Regions from separate parts of the Ligilactobacillus saerimneri genome, predicted to be linked through region 1. Evidence: predicted binding sites of a transcription regulator. Region 1 holds the regulator's gene; the other holds the start of a gene.

Region 1 (15,048 bases):
GGTCGAGGGTCTTCTTTAGATCCGCACTTAGCTTAACTCCCTTTTCAAATTGGGTTAAAGCCTCTTCTAATGGAACATCGCCTCGTTCTAATTGCGAAACAATCGCTTCCAATTGTTGCATTTTCTGTTCAAATGTTAATTCCTCTGCCACTATTTTTCAGCTCCCTTAATTTTTCTTACCTCTACATCTGCTGACCCATCTTGAAAATGAAGGCTGAGTTTTTCTCCAACGTTAAGCTGACTAACCGTTTTAATCACTTGATTATCTTTCTTAACATAAGTATAACCCCGGCCTAAAACTTTAAGTGGGCTCAACATATCCAATGAAGTAACCGCCTGGTATAGCCGATCCTGGTGCTGCTTGAGATATGCATTCATTCCAGTACCTAGATTGGTTGCAAGAGTGTTGTACTTGTTAGTTGCTAATTCTAATTGCTGTTGTGGACTAGCCGCCTGTATTCTCCCCTGCAAGCTAATCAGCTCTGTTTTTCTTTGAGCCAAACAGTGTTTGAAATTTTGCTTTAGACTATTATCTAAATAATCAACCTTTTGTAAATAACTATCGTATAACCGCCCCGGTTGCTTAAAAATATACGATTGCTGAATTTTCTGCCAATTACGTAAGTGCTGTTGCAATACCATATGGATTATATTAAATAAGGTTTGCTGATTACGAACAATCTGAATAAGCACTTCTTCCAAAACAGGAGTTGCCAACTCGGCCGCTGCTGTTGGCGTAGCAGCCCGCCGGTCGGCTACTAAGTCCGCAATCGTTGTATCGGTCTGATGTCCAACTGAAGATATGACTGGAATAGCACTAGCAAAAATAGCTCGCGCAACTTTTTCTTCATTAAATGGCCAGAGATCTTCAATTGAACCCCCACCACGCCCGATGATAATCGTATCGAAATCACCACGCAGGTTGACTTCTTTCAGGCGTGCTACTAAGCTGTCAGCTGCTCTTTCTCCCTGGACTTCAGCTGGAAAAAGAACAATCTGTGCAATGGGATACCTTCTACGAGTTGTCGTAATAATATCTTTAATTACTGCTCCGCTCGGACTTGTAATAACAGCTATCCGCTGGGGAAATTGTGGAATAACTTTTTTGGGGGCAGAGAACAAACCTTCTTGCTCTAACTTGTGCTTAAGTTGCTCATAAGCTTGGTACAGGGCCCCAACCCCATCTGGTTCCATTGTTTTAATATAAAACTGGTACCTACCTGATGCTTCATAAACATCTACATAGCCACTAACCAGCACCTTCATTCCTTCTTCAGGAACAAATTTGATCTTATTAAAATCACTCGCAAACATGACAACGTCGATTTTAGCCCGCTCATCTTTAAGGCTAAAATATTGGTGCCGGGATCGTAACCTAAAATTTGAAATTTCACCACTTAGATATATTTTTCCTAAGTATGGGTCGGCCGTAAATTTACGCTTAATATATTTGTTTAATAACGAAACCGTTAAGTATCTATCACTCATAATTTTAACTTCTCTCTGCAAACTCTACGGTTTGTTGCATTAGCATCGCAATCGTCATTGGTCCAACACCACCAGGAACAGGAGTTAAATATGACGCATGGTCTAACATGTCATCGCGCTTAACATCTCCAACCAGCTTACCTTCTGCATTATGATTCATTCCGACATCAACCACTACAGCGCCAGGTTTAACGAAATCCTTGGTAACAAACTCACCCCGACCAATTGCTACGACCAGAATATCTGCTTGCCGCGTTATTGCCGCTAAATTCTGGGTCTTACTATGAGTGATTGTTACTGTTGCATCATGGTTGATCATCAGGGCTGCCATTGGTCGCCCAACGATATTAGAACGCCCAATAATCACGACATTTTTGCCGGCAACTTCAATATCATATGCTGCCAATAGTTCCATGATACCGCGTGGAGTACAAGGCAAGGCTTGCGGTGTTCCCATAAATAATTGCCCCACATTCATTGGGTGAAAACCATCAACATCTTTTAGGGGGGAGATAGCCTGTGTAACTACTTTTTCATCTATTTGTTGGGGAAGGGGCAACTGCACTAAGATTCCATGAACTTTTGGATCTTGGTTATATTGATCAATCAAAGCCAATAATTCATCTTGACTAGTTGTTACAGGAAGATGTAAATCTACAGCCTCAATTCCCACTTCAGTAGCCGCTCTTTTCTTATTTCTGACATACACAGCACTTGCTGAGTTATCTCCTACCATGATTACTACTAACCGTGGAATGATTCCCTTTGCACGTAATGCCGCAGTCCGTTCTTTTAATTTTGAACGCACCGTAGTCGCCAGTTTTTTCCCATCCAATAATACCGTCATGTTATCTCCTCCATTCGTTCTTACCTTTCTAATGTTAGCATAGGCGCTTAGTGAAAAAAACAACGTTTCTAAGTGAAACTTGGATATTAAAAAATCATCCTAGCCAGCCGCTTACGCTGCTAAACTAAGATGACTGTTTAATCAATTAAATTAAGTTTGCCAATACACCATTGATAAATCCACGCGACTTATCATCACTAAATTCCTTGGCCAATTGTAATGCTTCGTTAATTGAAACCTTGGCTGGAATGTCAGTTACATACTTAATTTCAAATACTGCAATTTGCAGAATCAGCAAGTCTGTCTTGTTCAGACGTTTTACTGTCCACCCTTTTTTCAGGTAATTACTAATAGCATCGTTAAGTTCATCTTCGTGCTTAATTACCCCTTCAACAAGAGTTACTAAGTATTCTGGCAGGGCTGAATCAGTTTGTTCTTCTGCATCCAACACCTGTAACATTACTTGCTTAGGATCAGCATCGGCATTGCTTCTTACCGCAAAAAGCGTCTGAAATGCCGCTTTTCTAATATCATGTCTAGTTAAAGTCACTGTTCGTCACCATTGTCCTCTGCAAAGATATTGTCAGGATCAACAACCTGTTCTTCTTTTTGGGAGATAACACCCTCGATATGCACGTTAACTGTTTGTAGCTTCAATCCAGTCATGAACAACACTTGTTGGACAACTTTATCTTGAATTGCAACCGCTACTTTAGGAACAGAAACCCCATAATCTAAGAAGGCATAGAGGTCAACGATGATTCCATCAGCACTATTTTCTAGATGAACACCCTTACTGTGTGACTTCCGTCCAAAAAACTCGGAAACATTATTAGCAAATGACCCCTGCATTGAATACACGCCTTCTACCTGGCTTGCAGCAATCCCAATGATAATTTCAATAACCTCTGGTGCAATTCTAATTTGCCCCAAGTTAGGCTCTTTGTTTGCTAACAGAATACTATTATCTTCTGCCATCGTTCCAACCTCCTATCGTGTTATCACACATTAAGCACGTGAGATGTATGTCCCATCGCTGGTATTGATCTTAAGCACGTCCCCTTCGTTGATGAAGAATGGCACTTGTGTTACCAAACCAGTTTCCATAGTTGCTGGCTTGGATCCACCAGAAGCTGTATTCCCCTTAATAGTTGGTTCAGTTTCAGTAACTGTTAATTCAACTACGTTTGGCAATTCAATCCCTAATGTTTCTGAACCAAACATGATTACAGAAACTTCCATGTTTTCCTTCAAGTACTTCAATTCATCTTGCATATTAGCTGCTGGAATAGCAATTTGTTCATAAGTATTAGTATCCATGAAGACATAGCTATCTCCATCATTATAGAGGTATTGCATGCTCTTGGTGTCAATTTGAGCTTGTTGTACTTTTTCACCAGCACGGAAAGTTTTTTCTTGAACAGCACCATTACGCAAGTTCTTCAATTTAGAACGCACAAATGCTGAACCTTTACCTGGCTTAACGTGTAAGAATTCAATTACCCGCCATAATTGACCATCTACTTCGATCGTTAAACCGTTTTTAAAATCATTTACAGAAATCATATACTTCTTCCTCCTAAAACAACGCTTAGCTTGATTTCACTACAAGCTACACCCATTGTACTTAAATATATTCTCACATGTAGAACCGCCCTCGTCAAGTTAAAGTCCAGGACAAACACTTTCCCAAACGGTTATACTTCCGTATATACCTTAGAAAAAGGGGTTAGATTTTCATGACCCGTAGGCGTAATCAAAATATCATCTTCAATCCGTACACCGCCGACACCTGGAACATAAATCCCTGGTTCAATTGTCACCACTTGTCCTGGCATCATCTGGTCTGAATAGGAGCGCCCAACGTTCGGCAACTCATGGATTGACAACCCAATTCCATGGCCCATCCCATGATTAAAATACTCTCCATATCCTTTTTGTGCTATGTATTCACGACCAATGGCATCCAATTCACGCCCAGTTATCCCTGGCTTGATTGCTGCGATTGTTCGCTGATTAGCTTCAAGAACCGTTTCATAAATATCCTTGACCTGAGCATTGACTTGCTTACCTAAACTAAACGTTCTAGTGACATCAGAAGTATAATCTTGATAGTAATATCCAAAATCAAGCGTTATTAAGTCACCATCATTTAACTTTTTATTGGTAAACGTCCCGTGAGGCCATGTAGTCCTTTCGCCACTCGCAACAATCGTTTCAAAAGACCACTGACTTGCACCGTTCATTTTCATGAAATAGTCTAATTCTGTTGCTACTTGTGCTTCGGTTTGCCCAGGATGAATTGTATCAAGGATATATTGATATCCTTTTCCTGCTAGGATACAGCTTTGCTTGAGGAGCGCTACTTCGTCATCATCCTTAAAGGAACGCAAACGTTCAATCACACCTGTAAATGGAACAATATCACAGACAGCATTCTCATCTAAAAAATCATAGCTAGCATAATCAATGTTGCTTTCAAAGGCCATAGCAACTAGGTGCTTTTGGGCAGCAATCTTTAAAGCTGAGCCTAAATAATCGCGTGTGTTACAAAAATTCCACTCTGGATTATCTGTTTTAACTTGTTGTTCAAATCGACTATCTGTAATAATATACTGCTGGTTCTCTGTCACTAGCAATATTCCATCGTCACCGGTAAAGCCACTAATATATTTAATGTTGGCCCTATCTGTTACCAAAAAAGCATCAACCTTTAATCGTTGCATTTCTCGGCGTAATGCAACAACGCGTTTTGCGTTATATAACATAGTTTTCCCTCCTCAATCAATATTTCAGTATGGAAAATAAAAAGCTATGCTCATATGAACATAGCTTACTAATTATTATTCAGCAACTGGGTAAACAGAAGCTTTGCGCTTAGAACGACCCATACGTTCGAAACGAACAACGCCAGCAACCTTTGCGTAAAGAGTGTTATCCTTACCCATACCAACGTTTTCACCTGGGTAGATCTTAGTACCGCGTTGACGGTATAAGATTGAACCACCAGTTACTTCTTGACCATCAGCAACTTTTGAACCCAAATACTTAGGATTGGAGTCACGACCGTTAGTGGAAGAACCGCCACCCTTGTGCTTTGAGAAGAATTGTAAATCCATTTTTAACATATCAATTCACCTCCGCATGTTAATTTTTTATCGTAATAAAATCTTTATATTGTTCTGCAGTGGTTTTAATGCCTAGTTTGAAAGACGCTAAAAGTAAAGCAATGCGTTCATCCTGAGCCTGAGCGGCAGTCAGTTTAAACTTAATATCGCCACCATCTTTCTGATTGGCATAATACTGCTGAAAATCATCGGGGTTGATCCCAGCCAACTCCTCAATGCTATTAATCGTATTGATTGTTAGCATTGAAACGGCTGCACACACAATATCTTGTCCATATGGACCCGAATCAGCGTGACCCCGCAATTGGAAGCCAGATAATTGCTTTTCATGGTAATAAAATTTAACCCGAATCATTGCAATCACCTTGCCTTTTCATTAAGCATTGATCTTGTTAACAACCAACTTAGTGTATGGTTGACGGTGACCTTGCTTAGTGTGTGAGTGCTTCTTTGGCTTGTACTTGTAAGTTACAACCTTCTTAGCACGACCTTGCTTTTCAACAGTAGCTTCGACACTAGCGCCTTCAACAACAGGAGTACCGATAACAGTCTTTTCACCGCCAACGAATACTACTTGGTCAAAAGTAACCTTGTCACCTGCGTTAGCATTAAGCTTTTCAACGTAGATAGTTTGGCCTTCTTCAACTTTAAGTTGCTTACCGCCAGTTTTAATAATTGCGTACATCATGTGCACCTCCTTATAATTGACTTAGACTCGCCGTAATTTAGTGGTCTCCTGATAACCAGAAGACACTTCAAACTTAAAACGTGCGGTTGCAGTTGTGGTATGCACAAATACAACGATAATATATTAGCAATTAAAACAATCCTTGTCAATGAATTTTATCGTGATAATAACAATTAATGTTGGCCTAATACCAGAAAATAATTGACATTGTTTACCCAAGCCAATATAATAATATCTGTTGTTGGTTCGGTAGCTCAGCTGGATAGAGCAACGGTCTTCTAAACCGTAGGTCGAGAGTTCGAATCTCTCCCGAATCACTTATTTTAATTTTGAGCCTTAGATGAAAGTTGCCCAGCTTTTATCTAAGGCTTTTTTGTGTTTGCCTGATCTATCAATCCATTCAAGGATTCTTTCTTTTTATACCTATATACAATAATTATTATGACGATTAAATAGGCACTAATATTGATTAAACTACAGTCAATACCGTATTCCCCACCCGTAAGTAACCGATTATTATTTTTTAGGGCCAACTGCATAAACCAATCTGGGCTTATGCGGCTACCTATGGGAACCAAGCTCCCCATCATATTGTACAAAGCATGAACAGTAAAGCTAGTCCAGATGGTTTTTTCTTTGATATATATAGTATTTAGAAGCATTCCCATTACTGTTCCAGCAATGACGAGTTGAATTGCACTTATCCAGTCCAAACTACCATTCATTAGGTGAACTGCTCCAAATATAAGCGCTGAGCCCCACAACCCTACTTTCAAGTTATAGTGCTTAGTGAGCTGTGTGAAAATCACCCCCCGAAAAACCACTTCTTCAATCAATGGTGCAATGATTATCGCGCCTAACAACGATGCCCCATTTTGAGCTAACAGATATCCATCTATTTTTGGAAAAACAAATCGCACTCCTAGTAACAAAAAACCTCCGTAAGATAATCCGAGTAGTAACCCTGCATAGCCAAAGTAATCTTTTCGGAATGCGGGAGGAAATTTAATTGTCTGAAATTCATCATGATACAGCCTTTTTTTCAAAAATTCAGGTAAGAAGTTTCATAACACAAAAAAGCTTTAAGCAAGGAAAGGTTATCCCTGCTTAAAGCTTCTCTATTATCTACTTAATAAATTACTATATTTCCTTCAAACCAGCTTTTTTCCGGCCCCGGTTGAACCATGGGGACACAGTGAAGGCTAAAATATCGTTGGCAACATAGATTAAAGAATTGATTGCCATCGCTAATGTAGCATCTCCTTGGGCAAATGTCACGCCCCATAGAATCAATTGAAAAATCCCCGAAGCTAACCACCAAAAATATTGGTTGCTGTAACGCAAGAAACACATGATACCAGCAGTCAAGGAAATTGCAAAGCTAATCGCATCAATCCATGGACGAGGATCATTGGTATAATGCCCAATCAAGAACCCTGAAACAACATATACGATTACTGTACCGATAATTGCAACCAACCATTCTTTTCCGCCGAACTTCCGTAAATTATTCTTAGTATCATCATTCCATGAATTAATCGCAATGATAACCGGTAAGTCTAAGGTGATAATGTAGGCAACTTGTTCAAAAATTGCAAGATAGTTTTTGGCTGCCCAGCTGGCATAGATGAAGCATGCTGCAGAAATCAATCCTAACCAGCCATTAATTGCCTTAGTAGCATTGATGGCTAGCACACAAGCTGTCCCTAACATTGTCCCAATAAATGTAACCACAGTTACTGTGGTAAATGGTTGGCTAACCAATAACGCCAACTGAAATCCAAAAGCAAAAAACCATAACATGTAGTTTTGGACTGGCCATCCCTTTAACTGATTCCAAAGCCACACAAAATAATTTTCTTGAATATTGCGCTCACTTTTCACAAGTAATCAACCTCTCTCTCTAAAATATGACCTACCTATAATACCACTATATATGGCATTGTCAATACACCGAATCACTATATATTGTTATATAATAAAAATGACGGTCTAATCTAAAGCTGTTAGATCAGTCCCGCCATTAAATATCGTTTACAGATTTTTTAGTCGGTCAAAAAAAGAACCCTTTTCATTTGCTGGCTTAAAACCAGAAGCTTCAGCAAAAGCCTTCAATGCTAACTTTTGCTTCTTGTTTAGTTTCTTTGGTGTCTCAATCGTTACAGTGACTTTTTCATCACCGTTCCCTTTACCACGCAAACGTGGAGCTCCTTTCCCACGTAATCTGAATACAGTTCCTGTCTGTGTCCCCGCAGGGATTTTCATATCGACATCACCATGGACGGTTTTAACTCGAATCTCGTCTCCCAGAGCAGCCTGCACGAAACTGATTGGCTGTTCATAGTAAATATCGGCTCCGTCCCGTTCGAAAATCTTACTTGGTTCAACTACAAAGATGATATAAAGATCACCATAAGGACCACCATTAATTCCTGCTTCACCTTGACCTTGTAACCGCATCTGGTTACCGTTCTCAATCCCAGCAGGAATAGTGACTTCAACTTCATGTTGTTCGGAAACATGTCCAACCCCATGACAAACTTCACATTTTTCTTTGATCTCTTTACCAGTACCATGACAAACATCACATTCCTGTTGTGTCATCACCCGTCCCAACGGTGTTTGCCGTTGTACTTGGATAAAGCCACGACCGCCACACTTAGAACATGTGACAGGTGAAGTGCCTGCCTTAGCACCTGAACCATGACAAGTTTTACATTCTGCTTGGCGGCTATACTTGATAGTTTCTTTTTTACCAAAGATAGCTTCTTCAAACTTTAAATTCAAAGTATATTGGAGATCACGTCCCTGTCGTGGTGCTGTTCGTGATTGCGTCCGGCCACCACCAAAGAATGAACTAAAGATGTCACCCATATCGCCAAAGCCACCAAAGCCGTCAAAACCGCCAGCATTGCCATACCCACCGGCACCACCGAAGCCTTGACCGCCAGTAGAACCGAACTGGTCATACTGAGCTTTCTTTTGTGGATCTTTGAGAATATCATAAGCATCATTAACCTGCTTAAACTTTTCTTCTGCCCCTGCCTCATGGTTAAGATCAGGGTGGTACTTTTTAGATAAGTGCCGATATGCTTTCTTAATATCTGCATCAGACGCATCTTTAGAAACGCCCAAAACTTTATATGGATCAATCTGTTCTGCCATAATTACCCTCCAACCTTACGGACAAAATACTATCAAAAGACTAGCATATTTAAAAATAAAAAGTCAAAGCCCACCGACTGGCCTTGACTTTCTATCAATAATTATTTAACTAATTACTTTTTGTCGTCTGGGTTAACTTCTTTGAAATCACCATCAACAGTATTGTCATCATTATTTGTTGTGTTATTACCATTAGCTTGTGCATCATTTTGTGCTTGTTGAGCTTGTTGGTATAACTTGACGGAGAGTTCTTGAATGACATTGTTCAATTCATCTTTCTTCGTCTTCATTGCTTCAAGATCGTTGGCTTCTTGAGCTTTCTTCAATGCATCCCGTGCATCTTCAGCCTTCTTTACTTCATCAGCTGAAACCTTGCCGTCCAATTCCTTGAGCGTCTTTTCAGTAGTGAAGAGTAATTGATCTACTTCATTGCGCAAATCAACTTCTTCCTTGCGCTTCTTGTCAGAAGCTTCGTTTTCCTTAGCTTCTTTTACCATCCGTTCGATTTCTTCATCTGAAAGACCTGAGGAACTCTTGATAGTAATCTTTTGTTCCTTGTTAGTGCCCATATCCTTAGCTGATACATTAACAATACCATTCTTATCAATATCAAATGTCACTTGAATTTGTGGCACACCACGTGGTGCAGGTGGAATATCCGTCAATTGGAACCGACCCAAAGTCTTGTTATCAGCAGCCATTGGCCGTTCACCCTGGAGAACGTGAATATCCACAGCAGGTTGGTTGTCAGCTGCAGTAGAGAATACTTGGCTCTTAGAAGTTGGGATTGTGGTATTCCGGTCAATCAACTTAGTGAAGACACCACCCATTGTTTCGATCCCTAATGACAATGGTGTAACATCCAACAAGACAACGTCTTTAACATCACCAGTAATCACACCACCTTGAATAGCAGCCCCTAAAGCTACGGCTTCATCAGGGTTAATTGAGTGGTTAGGTTCCTTACCCATTAAGTTCTTAACCATTTCTTGAACAGCAGGAATCCGAGTTGAACCACCATTCAAAATCACTTCATCAATATCAGAAGCAGATAAGCCCGCATCACTTAATGCGTTCATAACTGGTGCCTTAGTCCGTTCAACTAAGTCAGCAGTTAATTCATTGAACTTAGCCCGAGTTAAAGTAGTCTCTAAGTGCAATGGTCCATTAGCACCAGCAGTGATAAATGGTAGTGAGATTTGTGCTGATTGAATCCCAGAAAGATCCTTCTTTGCCTTTTCAGCTGCATCCTTCAACCGTTGCATTGCCATTTTATCTTGAGAAAGATCAATGCCATTATCACGCTTAAACTCAGCAACCAACCAATCAATAATTGCTTGGTCAAAGTCATTACCACCAAGGTGAGTATCCCCATTAGTAGACAATACTTGGAATACACCGTCCCCTAATTCAAGAATAGAAACGTCAAAAGTACCCCCGCCAAGGTCATAAACTAAAATCTTTTCATCTTTATCTTGCTTATCCAAGCCATAAGCCAAAGAAGCTGCAGTTGGTTCGTTAATGATCCGCTTAACATCTAAACCAGCAATCTTCCCAGCATCCTTAGTTGCTTGCCGTTGTGCGTCATTAAAGTAAGCTGGAACAGTAATAACAGCTTCAGTAACTTTTTCTCCCAAATATGATTCTGCATAATCCTTAATGTATTGTAAAATCATTGCAGAAATTTCTTGAGGAGTGTAATCTTTGCCAGCCACATTCACTTTGTAGCCTGCTTCACCCATGTGACTCTTAATGGATGAAACTGTATCGGGGTTAGTGATAGCTTGCCGCTTAGCCACTTCCCCTACTTGGTGTTCACCATTCTTGAAAGAAACAACGGAAGGAGTAGTCCGATTTCCTTCTGGATTAGTAATAATTTTTGGATCCTTACCTTCAAGGACAGCTACTGCAGAGTTAGTTGTCCCTAAGTCAATACCAATAATCTTTGACATATGCTTTCTACCTCTCTCGTAATTTATTGTGCCACAACAACCATTGCTGGTCTCAATACGCGGTCTCTCAGTAAGTAACCTTCTTGATACACTTCAATGACATGATCTTTTTGATCTTCATTTTCAGCCGGAACAGTTTTAACTGCCTGGTGAAATTGTGGATCAAAAGGTTGATTCAAGGCATCAATTTGAGTGATTTTATTATCTTTCAATGCCTTCTCTAAGTCTTTTGCTACCAACTCAATTCCATGCTTAAGTTGGCGCGAAGCATCGTCATCTGCTTCAGTTAAGAGTGCACGTTGCAAGTTATCGACCACAGGAAGAATATCCCGCGCTAGTGCTTGACCCTCGTATCTAAGCAACTGTTCTTGCTCTTTTTTGAAACGCCGGGTCATATTTTGAATCTCCGCAGCTGCACGCAGATACTTATTTTCTAGTTCTTCATTCTTTTGCTGCAATTCTGCTAACAGTTTTGCAGTATCATCTTGCTCTTTCTGTGCAGCAGTAGCAGTTTCTTTTTTCTCATCAACTGTTGTTTCCACTGATTTAGCTTGCTTATCTTTCTCAGTCAAACCAACACCCCTTTTCTAACTATCAAGATTACGATAATAATCGATCAAGCGTTGGGTCAATTCCTGTCTGAACACTCCTAACAAGCCAATCAGCTTCGAGTATGGCATATTAGTTGGCCCCAATAATGCAATGATCCCTTGCCCATGGTTTTCAATATTGTAATGAGCAGAAATCAAACTATAATTCCCTGGTTGGTTCTGTAGCTCGTCACCAAACTTGACAGTAATATCATTCGGTCCAACATCACCTAACAAAGCACTGATATCTTGCGAATGATCAACTAGTGAATATAATGCTTTGACTTGATCAACATTATCACTATCAATAAAGTTCAGTAAGTTCATCTTGCCACCAACATAAAATTGACTTTGGAGCGACTTATCCAAAGCCCGACCAAATACATCAAGAAAGCCTTCTGGTTGCCGTAGATACTTGGTCAGCAAAACGATACTCTCTTGTAAGCGGTCAGCAATCTGACTAAGTGGATAGCCAACTACCTGGTCATTAATAATTCTTATCACTGGTTCCAAAACCTCCCCAGTGATACCTTCAGGTAAGGAGAAAATCTGACTTTCCACCGAACCATCACTCGTGACCAAAATCACCATCACCTGTTGCTCACCAAAAGGAATCATCCGAAAACCTTCCAAACGGACTTCTTTTGAATCCGGCTTCAATGAGATAGCAGTATAATTAGTGATCTCTGATAAAACACGAGCTGAAGTAGCAACAATTTCGTCCACCTTTTGAAATTCACTTCCAAACGATGCTCTAATCCCTTGAATATCCTCTTTGTTAATCTTTTCTGGTTTAACCAGGTGGTCAACATAGAAACGATACCCCTTTAGAGATGGATAACGACCAGAACTAGAATGCTCTTTAATTAAGTATCCTAATTTTTCTAAAGTCGCCATCTCATTACGAATAGTCGCTGAACTTACATGAACTGGTAATTGATTCTGCAACGTCTTTGAGCCAATAGGCTGACCTGCACTTGTGTAATCTCGAATTATTGCTTCCAAAATTAACAACTGCCGTTTCGTTAACATCATCATCACCTCTTTTTAGCACTTAAATAGATCAAGTGCTAAATTACATTATCAAATATACCTTCATTTAGCAGTGTTGTCAAGCGAGTGCTAAGAAATATTCAAACATTCTTCCTAATTAATTTTTCAAAAAAAAACGGTCTGTGCCTAAAAAACACAAACCGTCTTATAAATTCTTAATTAGAACAAGCTTAACTGATTAGCGTCAGGTAAATCTGCTAGAACATTATTGGTATCCATAAAGTCAATCAAAGTTTGCGAAACTTTGCCCCGCTGTGCAAGATCTTCTTTAGATAAGAATGGTTTTTCTTCCCGCGCAGCAACAATTTGCTTAGCTACGTTTAAACCTAAGCCCGGAATAGCTGAGAATGGGGCAATCAAATTTTTACCGTCAATCAACCAATCAGCAGCATCCGACTTATCCAAATCAACCATCTTGAAACTAAAACCGCGTTCAAGCATTTCATTAGCTAGTTCCAACACTGTCAACAGATTTTTCTCTTTAGCAGATGCATCGTTCCCTTTATCATTAATTTCCTTCATTGCTTCTTTAACTGCTTCTTTCCCACGAGACATAGCCACAAGGTCAAAATCGTCAGCCCGAACTGAGAAGTAAGCTGCATAATACACAATTGGGAAATAAACTTTAAAATATGCAATCCGCAAGGCCATCATAATGTACGCTGTCGCATGGGCCTTAGGAAACATGTACTTAATTTTCAAGCAAGCATCAATATACCAATCAGGAACATTCTTCTTCATTTCTTCTTGCCACTCATCTGGAATCCCCCGTCCCTTCCGAACGTGTTCCATGATCTTAAAGGACAAATCATTTGGCATTCCATAGTGAATCAAATCCATCATGATATCATCACGACAACCGATAACATTTTCAATCGTCACTGTCCCGTTTTTAATCAGATCTTGAGCGTTACCTAACCACACATCTGTCCCGTGTGACAAACCAGAGATCTTTAATAAGGAAGCAAAAGTGTCTGGATGCGTTTGATCTAACATTTCACGCACAAATCGTGTTCCAAATTCTGGCACACCGAGTGTTCCTGTCTTTGACTGAATCTGTTCAGGTGTTACCCCCAGAACATCTGTCCCAGAAAAGAGCTTCATCACTCCCGGATCATCCATTGGAATAGTTTTAGGATCAATTCCCGAAAGATCTTGCAACATTCTGATCATCGTCGGATCATCGTGGCCTAAAATATCTAATTTCAGGATATTATCGTGAATAGAGTGGAAGTCAAAGTGCGTTGTCTTCCAAGCTGCTGTCTGATCATCGGCTGGGTATTGGATAGGAGTAAAATCATAAATATCCATATAATCAGGTACAACCAGAATTCCGGCTGGGTGTTGCCCCGTAGTCCGTTTGACCCCTGTTGTTCCTTTGGCCAAACGATCAATCTCCGCATTACGTAAATGCAATCCTTTATCACGCTCATATGCCTTAACATAGCCATATGCTGTTTTATCTGCAATAGTACCGATTGTTCCTGCCCGAAAAACATTGTTTTCTCCGAACAAAACTTTAGTATAATTATGGGCAATCGGCTGGTAATCCCCAGAGAAATTCAAATCGATATCAGGAACCTTATTCCCTTTGAATCCTAAGAAGGTTTCGAAAGGAATATCCTGCCCGTCCTTAATCAAGTGGGCACCACACTCGGGACAATCTTTATCTGGCAAGTCATATCCAGAACCATATTCTCCTTTGACATAGAAATGAGACCACTTACACTGTGGGCACCGGTAATGTGGTGGCAAAGGGTTAACTTCTGTAATCCCTGTCATTGTAGCCACTAGACTTGAACCGACAGATCCCCGTGAACCAACCAGGTATCCATCCTTATTGGATTTAAACACTAACATTTGCGAAATCAGATAAATCACTGAGAACCCATTCCCAATGATCGACTTCAATTCTTTTTGCAGCCGTTGATCTACGATCTCCGGCAAGGGATCACCGTACCATTCATGGGCTGTATTCATTGTCAGATTGCGAATATTGTCTTCCGCTCCCTCCATTTTAGGCGTGTACAATTTATCCTTAACTGGAGAGATCTCATCTACCATATCGGCTACCTTGTTAGGATTATCGATCACTATTTCTTGCGCCGTTTCCTGACCTAAGAAGGCAAAGTCTGCC
Region 2 (15,048 bases), 250 kb from region 1:
GGCGGGCAAATCGTCGCCCTAGGGACACCGGAAGAAGTTGCTCAAGAACCAGCAAGTTATACCGGCCAGTACCTGCAGCGGGTTTTAGCTACAGGGCACTACGAAAAAAATAACTAGCGGCACTATGAAGGGAGGTTGAACGCAGAACTATTTTCTGGTCAGCCTCTTTTTGCTTACGCAAGTTATTCCAGAATGATCCAGAGAAAATTAAAAGTGGTCAACGTGAGTGATTACACCAATGACTGCAACTCACTTTTTTAAAGGGAATGTGGTATACTTCAATGATGATATTACAGGGGAGGTAGCAGGGAGTTGCTACCGCTTGCGAAGAAGACATTTAATTTATAGGACGGTAAGGTGAGAAAATGACAGCAAATTATCGGAGTGTCTTTGATATTATTGGCCCAACAATGATCGGACCTTCCAGTTCCCATACTGCGGGGGCGGTCAAGATCGGGCGGGCAGCCCGCAAGATATTTGTGGGCCAATTTCACACCGTTCAAGTTGACTACTATGAATCATTTGCAGCAACGCATAAAGGGCACGGGACCGACTATGCAATCATTGCTGGAGTTTTAGGTTTTAAAGAAGACGATCCGCGGGTTCCTGATGCAGTTACAATTGCACGGGACCGGGGGATTAAGATTGTTTTCATTGAGCATACCATTCCTAGCCCAATTGGACACCCCAATACGGCGATTGTGACGCTTGAAGGGCACCACGAAAAAATCAAGCTGGCAGGTTGTTCAATTGGGGGTGGAACGATAGAAGTTCGGCAAATAGAACTTTTAGGACAAAGAATTAAACTTCGCGGGCCATTACCAACTTTAGTTTGTATGGGACCACGTAAGAATTTGTTATTAGCTGAAGAAAAATTAAAGAATGAACATATCAATGTTCTTCATAAGCGACTTTCGAAGTTTAAATATGAGTTTATTCAGGAATTGAATACAGATAAGTTAACTCCGCCGCAAACACTAAATAAGTTGGCACAGATGTGTTCACGGATAATCGAATTATAGAGAGGTAATGGCGATGTATCAGACGGTAGCAGATTTAATTGCAGCTGCAGAACGACAGCACCAGCCCTTATGGCGCTTAGTGCTTGACCAAGAAATGGAATATAGTAAGCAACCAGAAGCGGCAATTATGGAACGGATGCGGGGACAACTGCGGGTAATGGAAGAAGCGGCCCGTAAAGGAGCTGCAGGGGTTCAGTCACCAACTGGATTAAGTGGTGGTGACGCCGCAAAGATCAAACGTTACCGCGAAAATGGTGGCGGGTTAGCGGGAGATACCATGCTTTGGGCGATTCAAAATGCGATCGCAACTAATGAGGTTAATGCTGCTATGGGAGTGATTTGTGCCACGCCAACAGCGGGATCGTCCGGAACAATCCCCGGTACTTTGTTTTCCTTAGATCAACGTTTCCACTATACGGATGATGAAAAAGTTCACTTTTTGCTAACTGCGGGAGGCTTTGGGATGATTACCGCTAATAATGCAATGATCGCCGGAGCGACTGGAGGTTGTCAGGCTGAAGTAGGCAGTGCATCGGCGATGGCAGCTGCAGCTGCAGTTGAAATCAATGGTGGGACACCGCGGCAATCAGCAGAGGCTTTTGCGATGGCAATGAGTAACCTTTTAGGTTTGGTTTGTGACCCAGTAGCAGGTTTGGTTGAATTACCGTGTGTCAAACGCAATGTTGCTGGTGCAGTTAATGCTTTAGCGGCGGCGGACATGGCTCTGGCAGGGATCTCAAACCGAATCCCAGCCGATGAAGTAATTGATGCAATGCGCCGTATTGGCAAACAGATGCCGGCTTCGTTGCGGGAAACCGGGCGAGGCGGAATTGCGACTACGCCGACAGCCTTGAAAATGAAGATGCGAATTTTTGGCGAAGATGTCACTAATGAAGATGATGGCGCCGTAAAATAAGATGAAACACCCGGTATGATATAATAAAAAGAGTCAATTTGAGGAAGTGGTATGATGGGGGAACAAATTCAATTAGTTATTATTACAGGAATGAGCGGTGCTGGTAAGACCGTTGCAATGCAAAGCTTCGAAGATTTAGGCTATTTTTGCGTTGATAATATGCCACCAGCACTGTTACCTAAGTTTTGGGAATTGGTACAAGAATCAGGTAAGATCACTAAGATTGCCCTGGTGATTGATTTACGGTCCCGGGCTTTTTATGATGAAATAATTGAAATGTTACGCAATATCAGTGATGATGGACAGATTGAACCGCGGATCCTTTTCTTAGACTCATCTGATGCTGAATTGGTATCCCGGTATAAGGAAACACGTCGTGCTCATCCGTTAGCAATGGAGGGGCGGATCCTAGATGGAGTTCATTTGGAACGGAAGTTATTGGCTGACATAAGGGGACAAGCGCAGATCATCATTGATACAAGCGACCTATCGCCGCGTCAGCTACGGGAAGAAATTTTCCATAACTTTGAAACGCAGAATAGTTCGCCTTTCCATGTAGTGGTGATGTCATTTGGATTCAAGTATGGGATTCCAATTGATGCTGATATTGTGATGGATGTCCGCTTCCTCCCTAATCCATTTTACATTCCTAAGCTTCGTCCTAAGACAGGGTTAGACCAGGATGTGTATGATTATGTAATGGCATCTGAGCGAACAGAGGAATTTTACCAACGCTTTATTGGACTGTTGCAGTATGTATTGCCAGGTTATGTTGCCGAAGGCAAGTCCAGTGTCACCATTGCGATTGGGTGTACTGGTGGTCAGCACCGGTCCGTTGCTTTGACCGAGCGGGTGGGGCATGCACTAGCTGATGATTATCAAGTACGGATTGCCCACCGGGATGTGGAGAAGCATAAGCAGGAAAAGGCAGGAAAGACGAATGAAAAGTAATTGTCAAAGAAGGAAACGGCCGCGGATTGTGGTGATCGGTGGCGGGACAGGTCTCCCGGTGCTGCTTAAGAGTCTTCGTAAGCGGGATGCAGACATTTCAGCGGTGGTTACAGTTGCCGATGACGGTGGATCTTCGGGGGTTATTCGCGATTATATCAACGTAGTCCCACCTGGCGATATTCGTAATTGTTTAGTGGCGCTGTCCAACCTTCCAGAATTTGAAAAAAAGATTTTTCAATACCGGTTTAAATCTGAAGATAAGTTCTTCTCGGGGCATGCGATTGGCAATTTAATCATTGCCGCTATCTCTGAGATGGAGGATGAAGGGATATTTACAGCTGTCCAACTTCTTTCTGAGATGATGAAGGTGGATGGACATGTTTATCCAGCCGCTGAAGAAGCACTAACCTTAAATGCAGAATTTACTGATGGGACCACAGTGGCTGGGGAAGCTGAGATCACCCACGCTGACAAGATGATTAAGCGCGTGTGGGTGACAGCTAATGATGGAAGTGAGCCCCAGGCAATGCCTGAAGTGATCCAGGCCATTGAGGAAGCAGACCAGATAGTCTTGGGACCGGGAAGTTTATTTACGAGTATTTTGCCAAACTTGATGATTAAGAATGTCGGACAAGCAGTTTGTCAGACTGAAGCAGAAGTGGTTTATATCTGCAACATTATGACCCAACTAGGGGAAACAGAGCACTTTACTGATGCCGACCATGTTCGGGTTCTCAATAGTCACTTGGGGCAAAACTTTATTGACACAGTTTTGGTTAATACTGAACCAGTTCCTCAAGATTACATGGATCGCCAAAAATATGACGAATACCTGTACCAGGTTAAATATGATTTCAAGGGGTTGCGGGCCCAAGGTTGTCGGGTGATTTCGGATAACTTTTTACAGTTGCGCGATAAGGGTGTTTTTCATAACGGTGATCAAGTTGTTGATGAGTTGATGCGCCTTACGGGCCGGCCGTTGTCATGGCGCAGTGATAATTTTAATTAAAATAAGGGGGTGTTAGCCGGATGTCTTATGCCAGTGACGTAAAGAAGGAACTGACACGTTTAGAAGTTCATATGGACAATGCTAAGGCGGAATTGATGGCTTTAATCCGAATGAATGGTTCGGTCAGCATTGTGCAACATCATTTTGTGCTCAATGTCCAAACGGAGAACCCGGCGATTGCCCGGCGTATTTATCAACTGCTCAAGCAGTTTTACGATGTCGAAAGTGAGTTGCTGGTTCGGCGGAAGATGAAGCTTAAAAAGAATAACCTGTATATTGTACGTTTAAAGTCAGGCAGTGACTATGTACTTAATGATTTGGATATTCTTGCCGGTTTTCAAGTGAAAAAGACCGTACCAGTTGACTTACTGAAAAATGATGCGATGGTTCGATCGTACCTGCGGGGGGCATTTTTGGCTGCCGGATCGGTAAATAATCCCGAAACCAGCCGTTACCACCTGGAAATCTATTCGTTGTATGAAGAACATAATCAGATGATTTGTGAAATGATCAACCGCTACCACCTAAACGCCCGGGTTACTGAACGCCGAAGTGGGTATATTACCTACCTCAAAGAAGCCGAAAAGATTGCTGATTTCTTGCAACTCATTGGAGCGACTAACTCGATGTTACGCTTTGAAGATATTCGGATCGTCCGCGATATGCGTAATTCAGTAAATCGAATTGTGAATTGCGAGACAGCTAATATGAATAAAGTAGCTGACGCAGCTAATAAGCAACTAGCTAATATACGGTATATCGAGCAAACGGTGGGGTTGGAACACTTACCACCAAAATTGCAAGCAGTTGCTGTTGCGCGGATTGCCAACCCAGAAGTCAGCCTTAAAGAATTGGGAGAATTAATTTCTGGGGGACCCATCTCCAAGTCGGGGGTTAACCACCGCTTACGAAAGCTCAATGAATATGCGGAAAAGCTACGTTCAGGTGCTGGAGTATAAAAAAATTAACAACATGTAAAAATTTTACTTGTCAAACGATGATTCGTGGGGTATAGTATTACTTGCATGTTGATATTGCGTCCTTAGTGTAATGGATCGCACGCGAGATTCCGGTTCTCGAAATCGGGGTTCGACTCCCCGGGGACGCACTACTTGTTGAGGCCACATGGTAATTACCATGTGGTTTTTGTTTTATCTACTCGAGCAAACAGATGAGCATAATTGCATATGGATTTAATCAGAACATATAATTTGACCATTACTGACCAAAAGAGTAAACTAGCAGTATATTCAAAGGAGTGCTAAACTCAACTTATACACAAATAGGTTATCAGGGAGGTTTACGGAATGAACTTAGTTCCTACAGTTATTGAACAATCTTCTCGTGGCGAACGAGCTTATGATATTTATTCACGGTTGTTGAAGGATCGGATCATTATGGTATCTGGTGAAATCAATGATGATATGGCTAACGCTATCATCGCCCAGTTACTTTTCTTAGATGCACAAGATTCTGAAAAAGATATTTACATGTATATCAACTCACCAGGTGGATCAGTTTCTGCTGGTTTGGCGATTTATGACACTATGAACTTTGTTAAAGCGGATGTGCAAACCATTGTAATGGGGATGGCTGCTTCAATGGCATCTGTATTAGCAACCGCTGGGACCAAGGGTAAGCGGTTTGCTTTACCACACTCTGAAATCATGATCCACCAACCTCTAGGTGGGGCTCAAGGGCAATCAACTGAAATTCAGATTGCGGCTCAACATATCCTCAAGACGCGGGAATTAATCAATCAAATTTTGGCTGAACACACAGGACAAACAGTTGATAAGATCAATGAAGATACTGATCGGGACAACTTTATGACTGCTCAACAAGCCTTAGAATATGGTTTGATTGACCAAGTGATGGTTAACAAGAGTAAATAACGAACATTAAATTGAAATAAGTATTCTAATTCGGGATTTAATCCCATTGAAGCCGTGATGTGATGCGCATTACGGCTTTTTCTGTCTGTGTGGAAAAATCGCTTACTTTTCTTGCAAAATTAAAATTCACCTGATATAATTCAAAGTGTAATCGAGGTATGGGGATGATTCTGTGAGTCATGTTTATACTTTGTTTTTTTGGAATCACTGGGTCGTTTGACGGCACTGATGGTCAAAAAACGTCCCATAAGAAAGAGGAACTTGCTATGAACCAGGATTTAAAATGGGTCAAAGCCATCGCTCCTGATATGGTCGATGTCATTGAACAACGCTTTAATGTCCTGCGCAATATTGATTGGTCAGCTCCTATTGGCCGGCGGACGCTCGCTCAGAGCTTAGACATTAGTGAGCGTGTGTTGCGAACTGAAACCGACTTTTTGAGAAAACAAGACTTGATTACATCAACAAGGTCTGGAATGGTTTTGACTGCTAAAGGAAAAGAAACTGTTCGGGGTTTGGCCCCATTGATTGAACAACTATCAGGGATGCAGCAGTTAGAGCGGCAGTTATGCCGCAAACTTGGTTTACGCCAATGTTATGTTGTGCCTGGAGATAGTGATCTCCAGTTCCAAGTAGTTGACGCAATGGGCAAAGTATTAAATAATAAACTTAAAGACCTTTTACCCGCAGGAACAAATGTTATCGCAGTAATGGGTGGGTCAACAATGGCTGAAGTTGCTAAACAACTAACAGCTGATCTTTCTGTTAATCGTCAGTTGACTTTTGTTCCTGCTCGTGGGGGTGTCGGTGAACGAATCGACATCCAGGCAAATAATATTAGTGCTCAGATGGCATTGCGGACTAATAGTTTGCACCGCGCTTTGTATGTGCCAGAGCACGTGAGCGAGGATACTTATCGACCTTTACTTGCTGAACCAAGTGTTCGACAAGTTGTCGATTTGATTCGCCACTCAAATGCAGCTATTCATAGTATAGGCGAAGCAGTGAAGATGGCCGAACGGCGGGCTATGCCCCCCGAGGTGATCGCACAGTTGCAAGCTGAGCATGCAGTTGGTGAAGCCTTTGGTTATTTCTTTAACGAAGAAGGTGCAATTGTACATCGTATCCCTAGAATTGGGTTACAGTTAGAGGACCTCGCCACAATGGATTGTGTAGTTGCGGTTGCCGGTGGTGCTTCTAAAGCCAAGGCAATTACCGCCTACGTTAAAATTGCTCCCCCGCAAACATGTCTGATTACAGACGAGGGAGCCGCAAGGATGATTTTAAACTAGTAATGCTTACCACATTACTTTTTAAAATAAATTTTCATTTCCTAAAGGAGGAAATTTTAGTATGACTACTAAAGTTGGTATTAATGGTTTTGGCCGTATCGGTCGTTTAGCATTCCGTCGTATTTTTGCTACATCTAAGGATCTCGAAGTTGTTGCTATCAACGACTTGACTTCTCCAGCAATGTTAGCACACCTTTTGAAGTATGACACTGCTCATGGTCAATTTGAAGGTGAAGTTTCCGCAACTGAAAACGCACTTGTTGTTAACGGTAAGGAAATCCCTGTTTACGCTGAAGCAGATGCCCACAACATTCCTTGGGTAAAGAACGATGGTGTTGAATTAGTTCTTGAATCAACTGGTTTCTACACTTCTGCAGAAAAGGCACAAGCACACTTAGACGCTGGTGCAAAGCGTGTATTGATCTCTGCTCCTGCAGGTCAAATGAAGACTATCGTTTACGGTGTTAACGATGACACTATCACTGCAGACGACAAGATCGTTTCAGCTGCTTCATGTACTACAAACTGCCTTGCTCCTTTAGCAAACGCTGTTAACAAGGAATTCGGCATCCAAGCTGGTACTATGACTACTGTTCACGCATACACTGCAACTCAAAAGTTACAAGATGGTCCAGATCGTAAGAACAACTTCCGTAACGCACGTGCTGCTGCACAAAACACAATTCCTCACTCAACTGGTGCTGCTAAGGCTATCGGTTTGGTTATCCCAGAATTGAACGGCAAGTTAGATGGTCACGCACTTCGTGTTCCTACTATCACTGGTTCATTAACTGAATTAGTTGTAACTCTTGACAAGGATGTTACTGCTGAAGAAGTTAACGCAGCTGTTAAGAAGTACACTGAAAACAATGCATCATTCGGCTACAACGATGACGAAATCGTTTCATCCGATATCATTGGTACAACTTACGGTTCTGTCTTTGACCCAACTCAAACTCAAGTATTGGGTGAAGGCGCAAGCCAAGTTGTTAAGGTTGTTGCATGGTACGACAACGAATCTGGCTTTACTGCACAAATGATCCGTACATTAGAAAAGTTTGCAAGCATGATCAACTAATTTGATTTATTCAAATTACTAATGCTGTAAATGCTCGAGGCGGGAGGAGGTAATAACTCCTTTCGCCTTTTCTTTTAAAAAATCAATGGAGGTTTGCTATTCATGGCTAAACTTATTGTTTCTGACTTACACGATTTAGAAGGTAAAAAAGTTTTAATCCGTGTTGACTTCAACGTTCCAGTTAAGAACGGTGTGATTGGTGACGACAACCGGATGGTAGCTGCATTGCCAACTATCAACTACGTTATCGAACACGGTGGTAAGGCAATCTTGTTCTCTCACCTTGGCCGGATCAAGACTGAAGAAGATAAGAAGGAATTAACTCTCAAGCCTGTTGCCCAACACTTGGCTGACTTGTTAAACAAGAAGGTTACCTTTGTACCAACTACTCGTGGCAAGCAATTAGAAGATGCTATCGCTGCTATGGAAAACGGTGATGTTCTCTTAGTTGAAAACACACGTTTCGAAGATCTTGATGGCAAGAAGGAATCTGGTAACGATCCAGAATTAGGCGCATACTGGGCATCCTTGGGTGATGTTTACGTTAACGACGCTTTCGGTACTGCACACCGTTCCCACGCTTCTAACGTAGGGATTGCTTCCAACATGGAAAAGGAAGGTAAGCAAGCAGCTGCTGGTTTCTTATTGGAAAAGGAAATCAAGTTCTTGGGTGAAGCTGTGGACAACCCTGTACACCCATTCGTTGCTATTCTTGGTGGGGCTAAGGTTTCTGACAAGATTGGTGTTATCGAAAACTTGATCAACAAAGCTGACAAGATCATTATCGGTGGTGGGATGACTTATACATTCTACGCTGCAAAGGGTATCAAGATCGGTAACTCCTTGGTTGAAGAAGATAAGATCGACTTAGCTAAGTCCTTATTAGAAAAGGCTGGCGACAAGTTAGTATTGCCAGTTGACAACGTTGTTGCTAACAAGTTTGACAATGATGCTGATAGCATGGTTGTTGAAGGTGATATTCCTGACGGCTACATGGCCCTTGATATTGGACCTAAGTCAGTTGCAGAATTCAAGGAAGTCTTGAAGGATGCTAAGACTGTTGTTTGGAACGGACCAATGGGTGTCTTCGAAATGCCTAACTTCGCTAAGGGTACTTTGGAAGTTGGTAAGTTCTTAGGTGAATTAACTGACGCAACTACAATCGTTGGTGGTGGTGACTCAACTGCCGCAGTTAAGGAATTAGGCGTTGCTGACAAGTTGACTCACATCTCCACTGGTGGTGGTGCTTCCTTGAACTACCTCGAAGGTAAGACTTTACCAGGGATTGCTGCTGTTTCTGAAAAATAAGCACACTGGTCATTAAAATCACTTAATTTGGGAAAGGATGTATTTAATTTGCGTACTCCAATTATTGCTGGTAACTGGAAGATGAACATGAACCCAACGCAAACTGCAGAATTTGTGCAAGCCGTTAAGGATCAATTACCAGAATCATCTGTTGTTGAAACTGTTATTGCTGCACCAGCTGTTGATTTGCCAGCATTGCTTGAAAATGCTCAAGGTTCACAATTACATGTTGCCGCTGAAAACTGCTACTTTGAAGATGAAGGTGCCTTCACTGGTGAAACTTCACCTAAGGTTTTACATGAAATGGGTGTTGACTACGTTATCATCGGCCACTCCGAACGGCGTGATTACTTCCATGAAACTGATGAAGACATCAACAAGAAAGCTCACGCAATTTTCAAGAACGAAATGACACCAATCATCTGCTGTGGTGAAAGTCTTGAAATTCGTGAAGCAGGTAAGGCTGAAGAATGGGTTAAGGGCCAAATCGAAGCTGCATTGAAGGGTCTTTCTGCTGACCAAGTTGCTAGCTTAGTAATTGCCTACGAACCAATCTGGGCAATCGGAACTGGTAAGACTGCTACTGCTGACCAAGCAGAAGAAATCTGTGCCGTAATCCGGGCAACTGTTGCTGACTTATACGATGAAGAAACAGCTGCTAATGTTCGTATTCAATACGGTGGCTCTGTCAAGCCAGCTAACGTTAAGGAATTAATGGCTAAGGAAAACATCGATGGTGGTTTAGTTGGTGGTGCTTCCTTACAACCAGAATCATTCTTACAATTAGCACATTTCAACGACTAATTCTTTAACGGATTTTCATTGAAACTAAGTAAAAAAACTTATAAAATGAGCTTGGGAAAAGTTTTCTCAAACAGATTTAAAACTCAAAGGAGAGAATTACATGTCTGCAATTACAGAAATTTATGCACGCGAAGTCTTAGATTCACGTGGTAACCCAACAGTTGAAGCTGAAGTTTACACTGAATTAGGTGGCTTTGGCCGTGGAATTGTGCCTTCTGGTGCTTCTACTGGTGAACACGAAGCTGTTGAATTACGTGACGGTGACAAGTCTCGTTACATGGGCAAGGGCGTTTTGAAGGCTGTTGCTAACGTTAACGATGTTATCGCTAAGGAAATCATCGGCATGGAAGTTACTGACCAAGTTGCAATCGACAAGGCTATGATTGCTTTGGACGGTACTCCAAACAAGGGTAAGTTAGGTGCAAACGCAATCCTGGCTGTATCAATCGCTGTTGCTCGCGCAGCTGCTGATGAATTACGTGTACCTCTGTACAACTACATTGGTGGTTTCAACGCTCACGTTTTACCAACTCCAATGATGAACGTTATCAACGGTGGTGCTCACTCTGATAACAAGGTTGACTTCCAAGAATTCATGATTATGCCTGTTGGTGCTAACTCCATCAAAGAAGCTGTTCGGATGGGTTCAGAAACTTTCCACAACTTACAAAAGTTACTGGCTGCTGACGGCAAGGTAACTTCTGTTGGTGACGAAGGTGGTTTTGCTCCTGACTTTGCTAACAACGAAGAACCACTTGAATACTTGATCAACGCTATTGAAGCTGCTGGCTACAAGCCAGGTAAGGACATTGCCATCGCAGTTGACGTTGCTTCTTCCGAACTTTGGGACAACGACTCCAAGAAGTACAAGTTACGTTGGTCAACTGGTGAAGAATTCACTACTGAAGAATTCATCAAGTACCTTGAAGGTTTAGTTGCTAAGTACCCAATCATCTCCATCGAAGATCCTATCGATGAAAACAACTGGGATGACTGGACAACTATCACTTCTGAACTTGGTAAGAAGGTTCAATTAGTTGGTGACGACTTCTTCGTTACAAACACTGAATACTTACGTAAGGGTATCAAGATGGGTGCTGCCAACTCTATCTTAATCAAGGTTAACCAAATCGGTACTTTGACTGAAACTATGGAAGCTATCGAAATGGCTAAGGAAGCTGGCTACACTGCTATCGTTTCCCACCGTTCTGGTGAAACTGAAGATACTACAATCGCTGACTTGGTTGTTGCTACTAACGCCGGCCAAATCAAGACTGGTTCTATGAGCCGGACTGACCGTCTTGCTAAGTACAACCAATTAATGCGGATTGAAGATCAATTGACTGCTGATGTTGCAGAATACAAGGGTATCCACTCATTCTACAACTTGAGCGAACAAGCTCGTCAAGACATCATCAACAAGTAATCAATCTTATTTAAGATAGGTTATAATAAAACAAGAGGCTGCTTTTGCTGCCTCTTGTTTTTCTGTACATATTAATTTAGGGAGTAGTTTCACCATGAAAGCAAAAGCTTTTGTACCCAAAAGGACATTAAATACAACACGTTTTTTGTACATTATTAAAGGACTCTTGGTTGGATTGTTAGTAGGCTTGGTAGTGAGTCTCTTTCGGTTAGCGATTGAGCACCTCTTATTGGCGGTTAAATCTTTTTTTCAATTAACCCATAGCAATCCATGGCTATTATTATTGTGGTTACCAGTTGCTCTGGTAATTTGCCTGGTAAATGGTTATCTGATCAAGACCACCCCCCATATCAAGGGATCTGGGATTCCCCAAGTTGAAGGACAATTAGCGGGCGACCTAGAAATGCAGTGGTGGCCAGTTTTGTGGAAAAAATGGATTGGGGGCGTCCTTGGTATTGGCTCAGGCCTCTTTTTAGGACGGGAAGGTCCCTCAATTCAGTTGGGGGCTGCGATCGGCCAAGGGGTTGCTGAAACAATGAAAAAGCGGGGCTCAAGTCGTCGGGTACTGATCGCTGGGGGAGCAGCAGCCGGGTTGTCGGCAGCTTTTAATGCTCCGATTGCTTCGAGTCTGTTTATTGTTGAGGAAGTTTATCACAATTTCTCGCCATTGGTGTGGACAACTGCTTTAGCGGCTTCAGTTTCAGCTAACTATGTTTCTATGACAATTTTTGGCCTGAAACCAGTGCTTTTACTGGATCCTAGTTCGGCTTTTCCAGTCAAAGATTATTGGCAACTGATTCTTTTGGGGATTGTCTTGGGGCTGTTGGGCTTGGTTTACCAGTACCTAACCCTCAACGCTGGGAAGTTTTATCGTCGCATTCCGGGAATTAACATGAATTATGTTTCATTTATTCCCCTGTTGTTACTAATTCCTATTGCGTATTGGTATCCTGTAACATTAGGTGGGGGAAATGCTTTGATCACAGGGCTGCGTGACCTGCCGGCGAGCGTCGTATTTTTGGCTGGAATCTTTGTTTTACGGTTACTTTTTTCAGTCATGTCCTATGGAACAGGACTACCAGGTGGGATTTTCTTGCCCATCTTGTCCTTAGGGGCAGTAATTGGTGCTTGTTTTGGACAAGGAATGGTTGCTTTGGGGCTAACTTCTTCTGCCCTGGTAGTTGACTTTATTATCTATGCCATGGCCGGGTACTTTGCTTGTATCGGGAAGGCTCCATTTACAGCTATCCTGTTGATTACTGAAATGGTTGGCTCACTCCAACACCTGATGCCATTGGCAGTGGTGTCGTTAATTGCGTACACAGTAGTTGATTTACTGAGGGGGGCACCGATCTATGAAGCCATGCTCAAGGTACTTTTGCGGTCGGACACAGAATATGTTCCGGGTGACTACCAAGATCGCTTAGAGATTCCTGTTTTTGCTGGGTCATACTTGCAGGATAAACAAGTTCGCGATATTCCATGGCCCAAAAACTGTCTTTTGATTTCAATTATGCGCGGTGAAAGTGAATTGCTGCCGCATGGGGATACTGTTATGCGGTGTGGTGATACTTTAGTCGTTTTGACCAAGCACCATGTTCGAGCAGAAGTAAAACGTCAAATTTCTGCTTTAGCTGAACGCAAAGAAACAGAACCAATAGCTGGCAAGTAGCAATGAAAAATTAGCTAGTCACATTGGAAAAAGCAAGTTAATTATGCTAAAATCAGATAATGTATATTGAAGAGTAGAGTAAGGAGGGTGCTTTAGTGCATAATACACTCTTAACATTACTTTTGGTCGTTTCTGTATTGATCATTATTGCGGTGTTGATGCAGCCGGCTAAAACGGATAATGCGGCCGGTTCGCTAACTGGTGGCACCTCAGAATTGTTTAGTAAACAAAAGCCACGTGGGTTTGAAGCCTTTATGCAAAAAGTTACTACAGTATTAGGAGTGTTATTCTTCGTACTCGCACTGATACTGGAATATATTTCAGCACATTAACTTTAACCTATTGGAATTTAACCTTCTGCATGTGATATACAGGAGGTTTTTTTATTGAAAAAGTCGAAATAATAACATTACTGAGATAAGCGAGGAATTTAATGGAAAAAGAACAGTTAAAAGTCGACCTGATGTCACGCTTCATGGCATCGGCAACGGATGAATTTACCGTACAACAATTAGTGGACGAGCTACAAATGACTAAGGCGGGCCAGTTTAAGTTTGTCGTCAAGGCACTGGCTGACCTTGAACATGAACATAAAATTACTTTGAACCAAAATGGTGCTTTCACTCTGGCTGAAGATAAGACTAAGCCTAAGTTTGAAGGGGTCTTTCATGCAAATGACCGGGGTTTTGGTTTTGTTACTATTGATCCGGAAGAACAAGATTTCTTTATCAATCCGACCCAAACCAAGTCGGCCCTCAATGGCGATACTGTTGAAGTTGAGATGGTAACGCCAGGTGATCCTGAAAAAGGAATTCGCCCAGAAGGTAAAGTGACAGCGATCAAGGAACACGCTTTGACCCAAGTGGTAGGGGCGTTTGAAGTCAATGATGAAGAACAGCTTCCTAAAGGAATTTTGGGAACAATGCACATCAAAGACAAGAAGCTGTCAATGTATCGCTTCATGGTGGAAGACACTGGACTTCACCCAGTACCAGGAGAAGTAATTTTGGCTGATATTTCAGCCTATCCAGACCCTCATTTGCCGGGGATTATCAAGGTAGTTGCGATTAAGACCATTGGGAACGTCAACGACCCAGGAATGGATATTTTGGAAATTGTTTACCAACACAACATTCCAACTGCCTTTCCTGAAGATGTTTTGGAACAAATCAAAGATATTCCTGATGAAGTAACAACTGCGGAAAAAGAAGGACGGCGGGATTTAACCGACCAAAAATTAGTTACAATTGATAGTATTGAATCCAAAGACTTGGATGATGCGGTCAACGTATGGCAACTGCCTAATGGTAATTACCACCTTGGCGTTCACATTGCGGATGTATCCCACTACGTAACGCCTGGAACACCTTTAGATCGCGAAGCCTTTGAACGGGGAACGTCGGTTTATTTGACCGACCGGGTAATTCCGATGTTGCCACCAAAGTTATCTAATGGGATTTGTTCACTGAACCCCCACGTAGAGCGATTGGCAATGACTTGTGAGATGGAAATTACTCCTCAAGGGGAAGTTGTCGCTCATGAAATTTTCCCTAGTGTAATCAAGTCTACGGAGCGGATGACTTACGTTGCTATTAACAAAATTTTGGAATCAGATGATGCCAAACTAAAAGAACGGTATGCAGACTTAGTACCAATGTTCCAAGATATGAAGGCT

The links. The regulator HrcA, encoded in region 1, represses chaperone genes, less so after heat shock. The targets are predictions, from matches to a motif close to TTAGCACTCNNNNNNNNNGAGTGCTAA.
Region 2: a site for HrcA is predicted at 5,137-5,163, ahead of clpP (ATP-dependent Clp endopeptidase proteolytic subunit ClpP). Genes of this name have one in related genera too.

Annotation. Positions count from the first base shown of each region.
Region 1 is NZ_CP144759.1:641,888-656,935, reverse strand. Features, by position in the region: gene V3C97_RS03185 (exodeoxyribonuclease VII small subunit) at 1-151, opposite strand, end outside; gene xseA (exodeoxyribonuclease VII large subunit) at 151-1,488, opposite strand; gene folD (bifunctional methylenetetrahydrofolate dehydrogenase/methenyltetrahydrofolate cyclohydrolase FolD) at 1,493-2,335, opposite strand; gene nusB (transcription antitermination factor NusB) at 2,481-2,885, opposite strand; gene V3C97_RS03165 (Asp23/Gls24 family envelope stress response protein) at 2,882-3,313, opposite strand; gene efp (elongation factor P) at 3,344-3,901, opposite strand; gene V3C97_RS03155 (Xaa-Pro peptidase family protein) at 4,033-5,103, opposite strand; gene rpmA (50S ribosomal protein L27) at 5,179-5,463, opposite strand; gene V3C97_RS03145 (ribosomal-processing cysteine protease Prp) at 5,483-5,818, opposite strand; gene rplU (50S ribosomal protein L21) at 5,840-6,148, opposite strand; ribosomal protein L21 leader region at 6,165-6,249, opposite strand; tRNA gene V3C97_RS03135 (tRNA-Arg) at 6,395-6,468, shown strand; gene V3C97_RS03130 (CPBP family intramembrane glutamic endopeptidase) at 6,514-7,083, opposite strand; gene pnuC (nicotinamide riboside transporter PnuC) at 7,292-8,035, opposite strand; gene dnaJ (molecular chaperone DnaJ) at 8,186-9,316, opposite strand; gene dnaK (molecular chaperone DnaK) at 9,430-11,268, opposite strand; gene grpE (nucleotide exchange factor GrpE) at 11,292-11,840, opposite strand; gene hrcA (heat-inducible transcriptional repressor HrcA) at 11,856-12,890, opposite strand; gene V3C97_RS03100 (PolC-type DNA polymerase III) at 13,071-15,048, opposite strand, start outside.
Region 2 is NZ_CP144759.1:387,201-402,248, forward strand. Features, by position in the region: gene uvrA (excinuclease ABC subunit UvrA) at 1-117, shown strand, start outside; gene V3C97_RS01805 (serine dehydratase beta chain) at 366-1,022, shown strand; gene sdaAA (L-serine ammonia-lyase, iron-sulfur-dependent, subunit alpha) at 1,036-1,938, shown strand; gene rapZ (RNase adapter RapZ) at 1,993-2,889, shown strand; gene V3C97_RS01820 (gluconeogenesis factor YvcK family protein) at 2,879-3,898, shown strand; gene whiA (DNA-binding protein WhiA) at 3,919-4,857, shown strand; tRNA gene V3C97_RS01830 (tRNA-Arg) at 4,935-5,006, shown strand; gene clpP (ATP-dependent Clp endopeptidase proteolytic subunit ClpP) at 5,206-5,793, shown strand; gene V3C97_RS01840 (sugar-binding transcriptional regulator) at 6,060-7,085, shown strand; gene gap (type I glyceraldehyde-3-phosphate dehydrogenase) at 7,147-8,163, shown strand; gene V3C97_RS01850 (phosphoglycerate kinase) at 8,266-9,471, shown strand; gene tpiA (triose-phosphate isomerase) at 9,520-10,275, shown strand; gene eno (phosphopyruvate hydratase) at 10,376-11,701, shown strand; gene V3C97_RS01865 (ClC family H(+)/Cl(-) exchange transporter) at 11,796-13,373, shown strand; gene secG (preprotein translocase subunit SecG) at 13,469-13,705, shown strand; gene rnr (ribonuclease R) at 13,807-15,048, shown strand, end outside.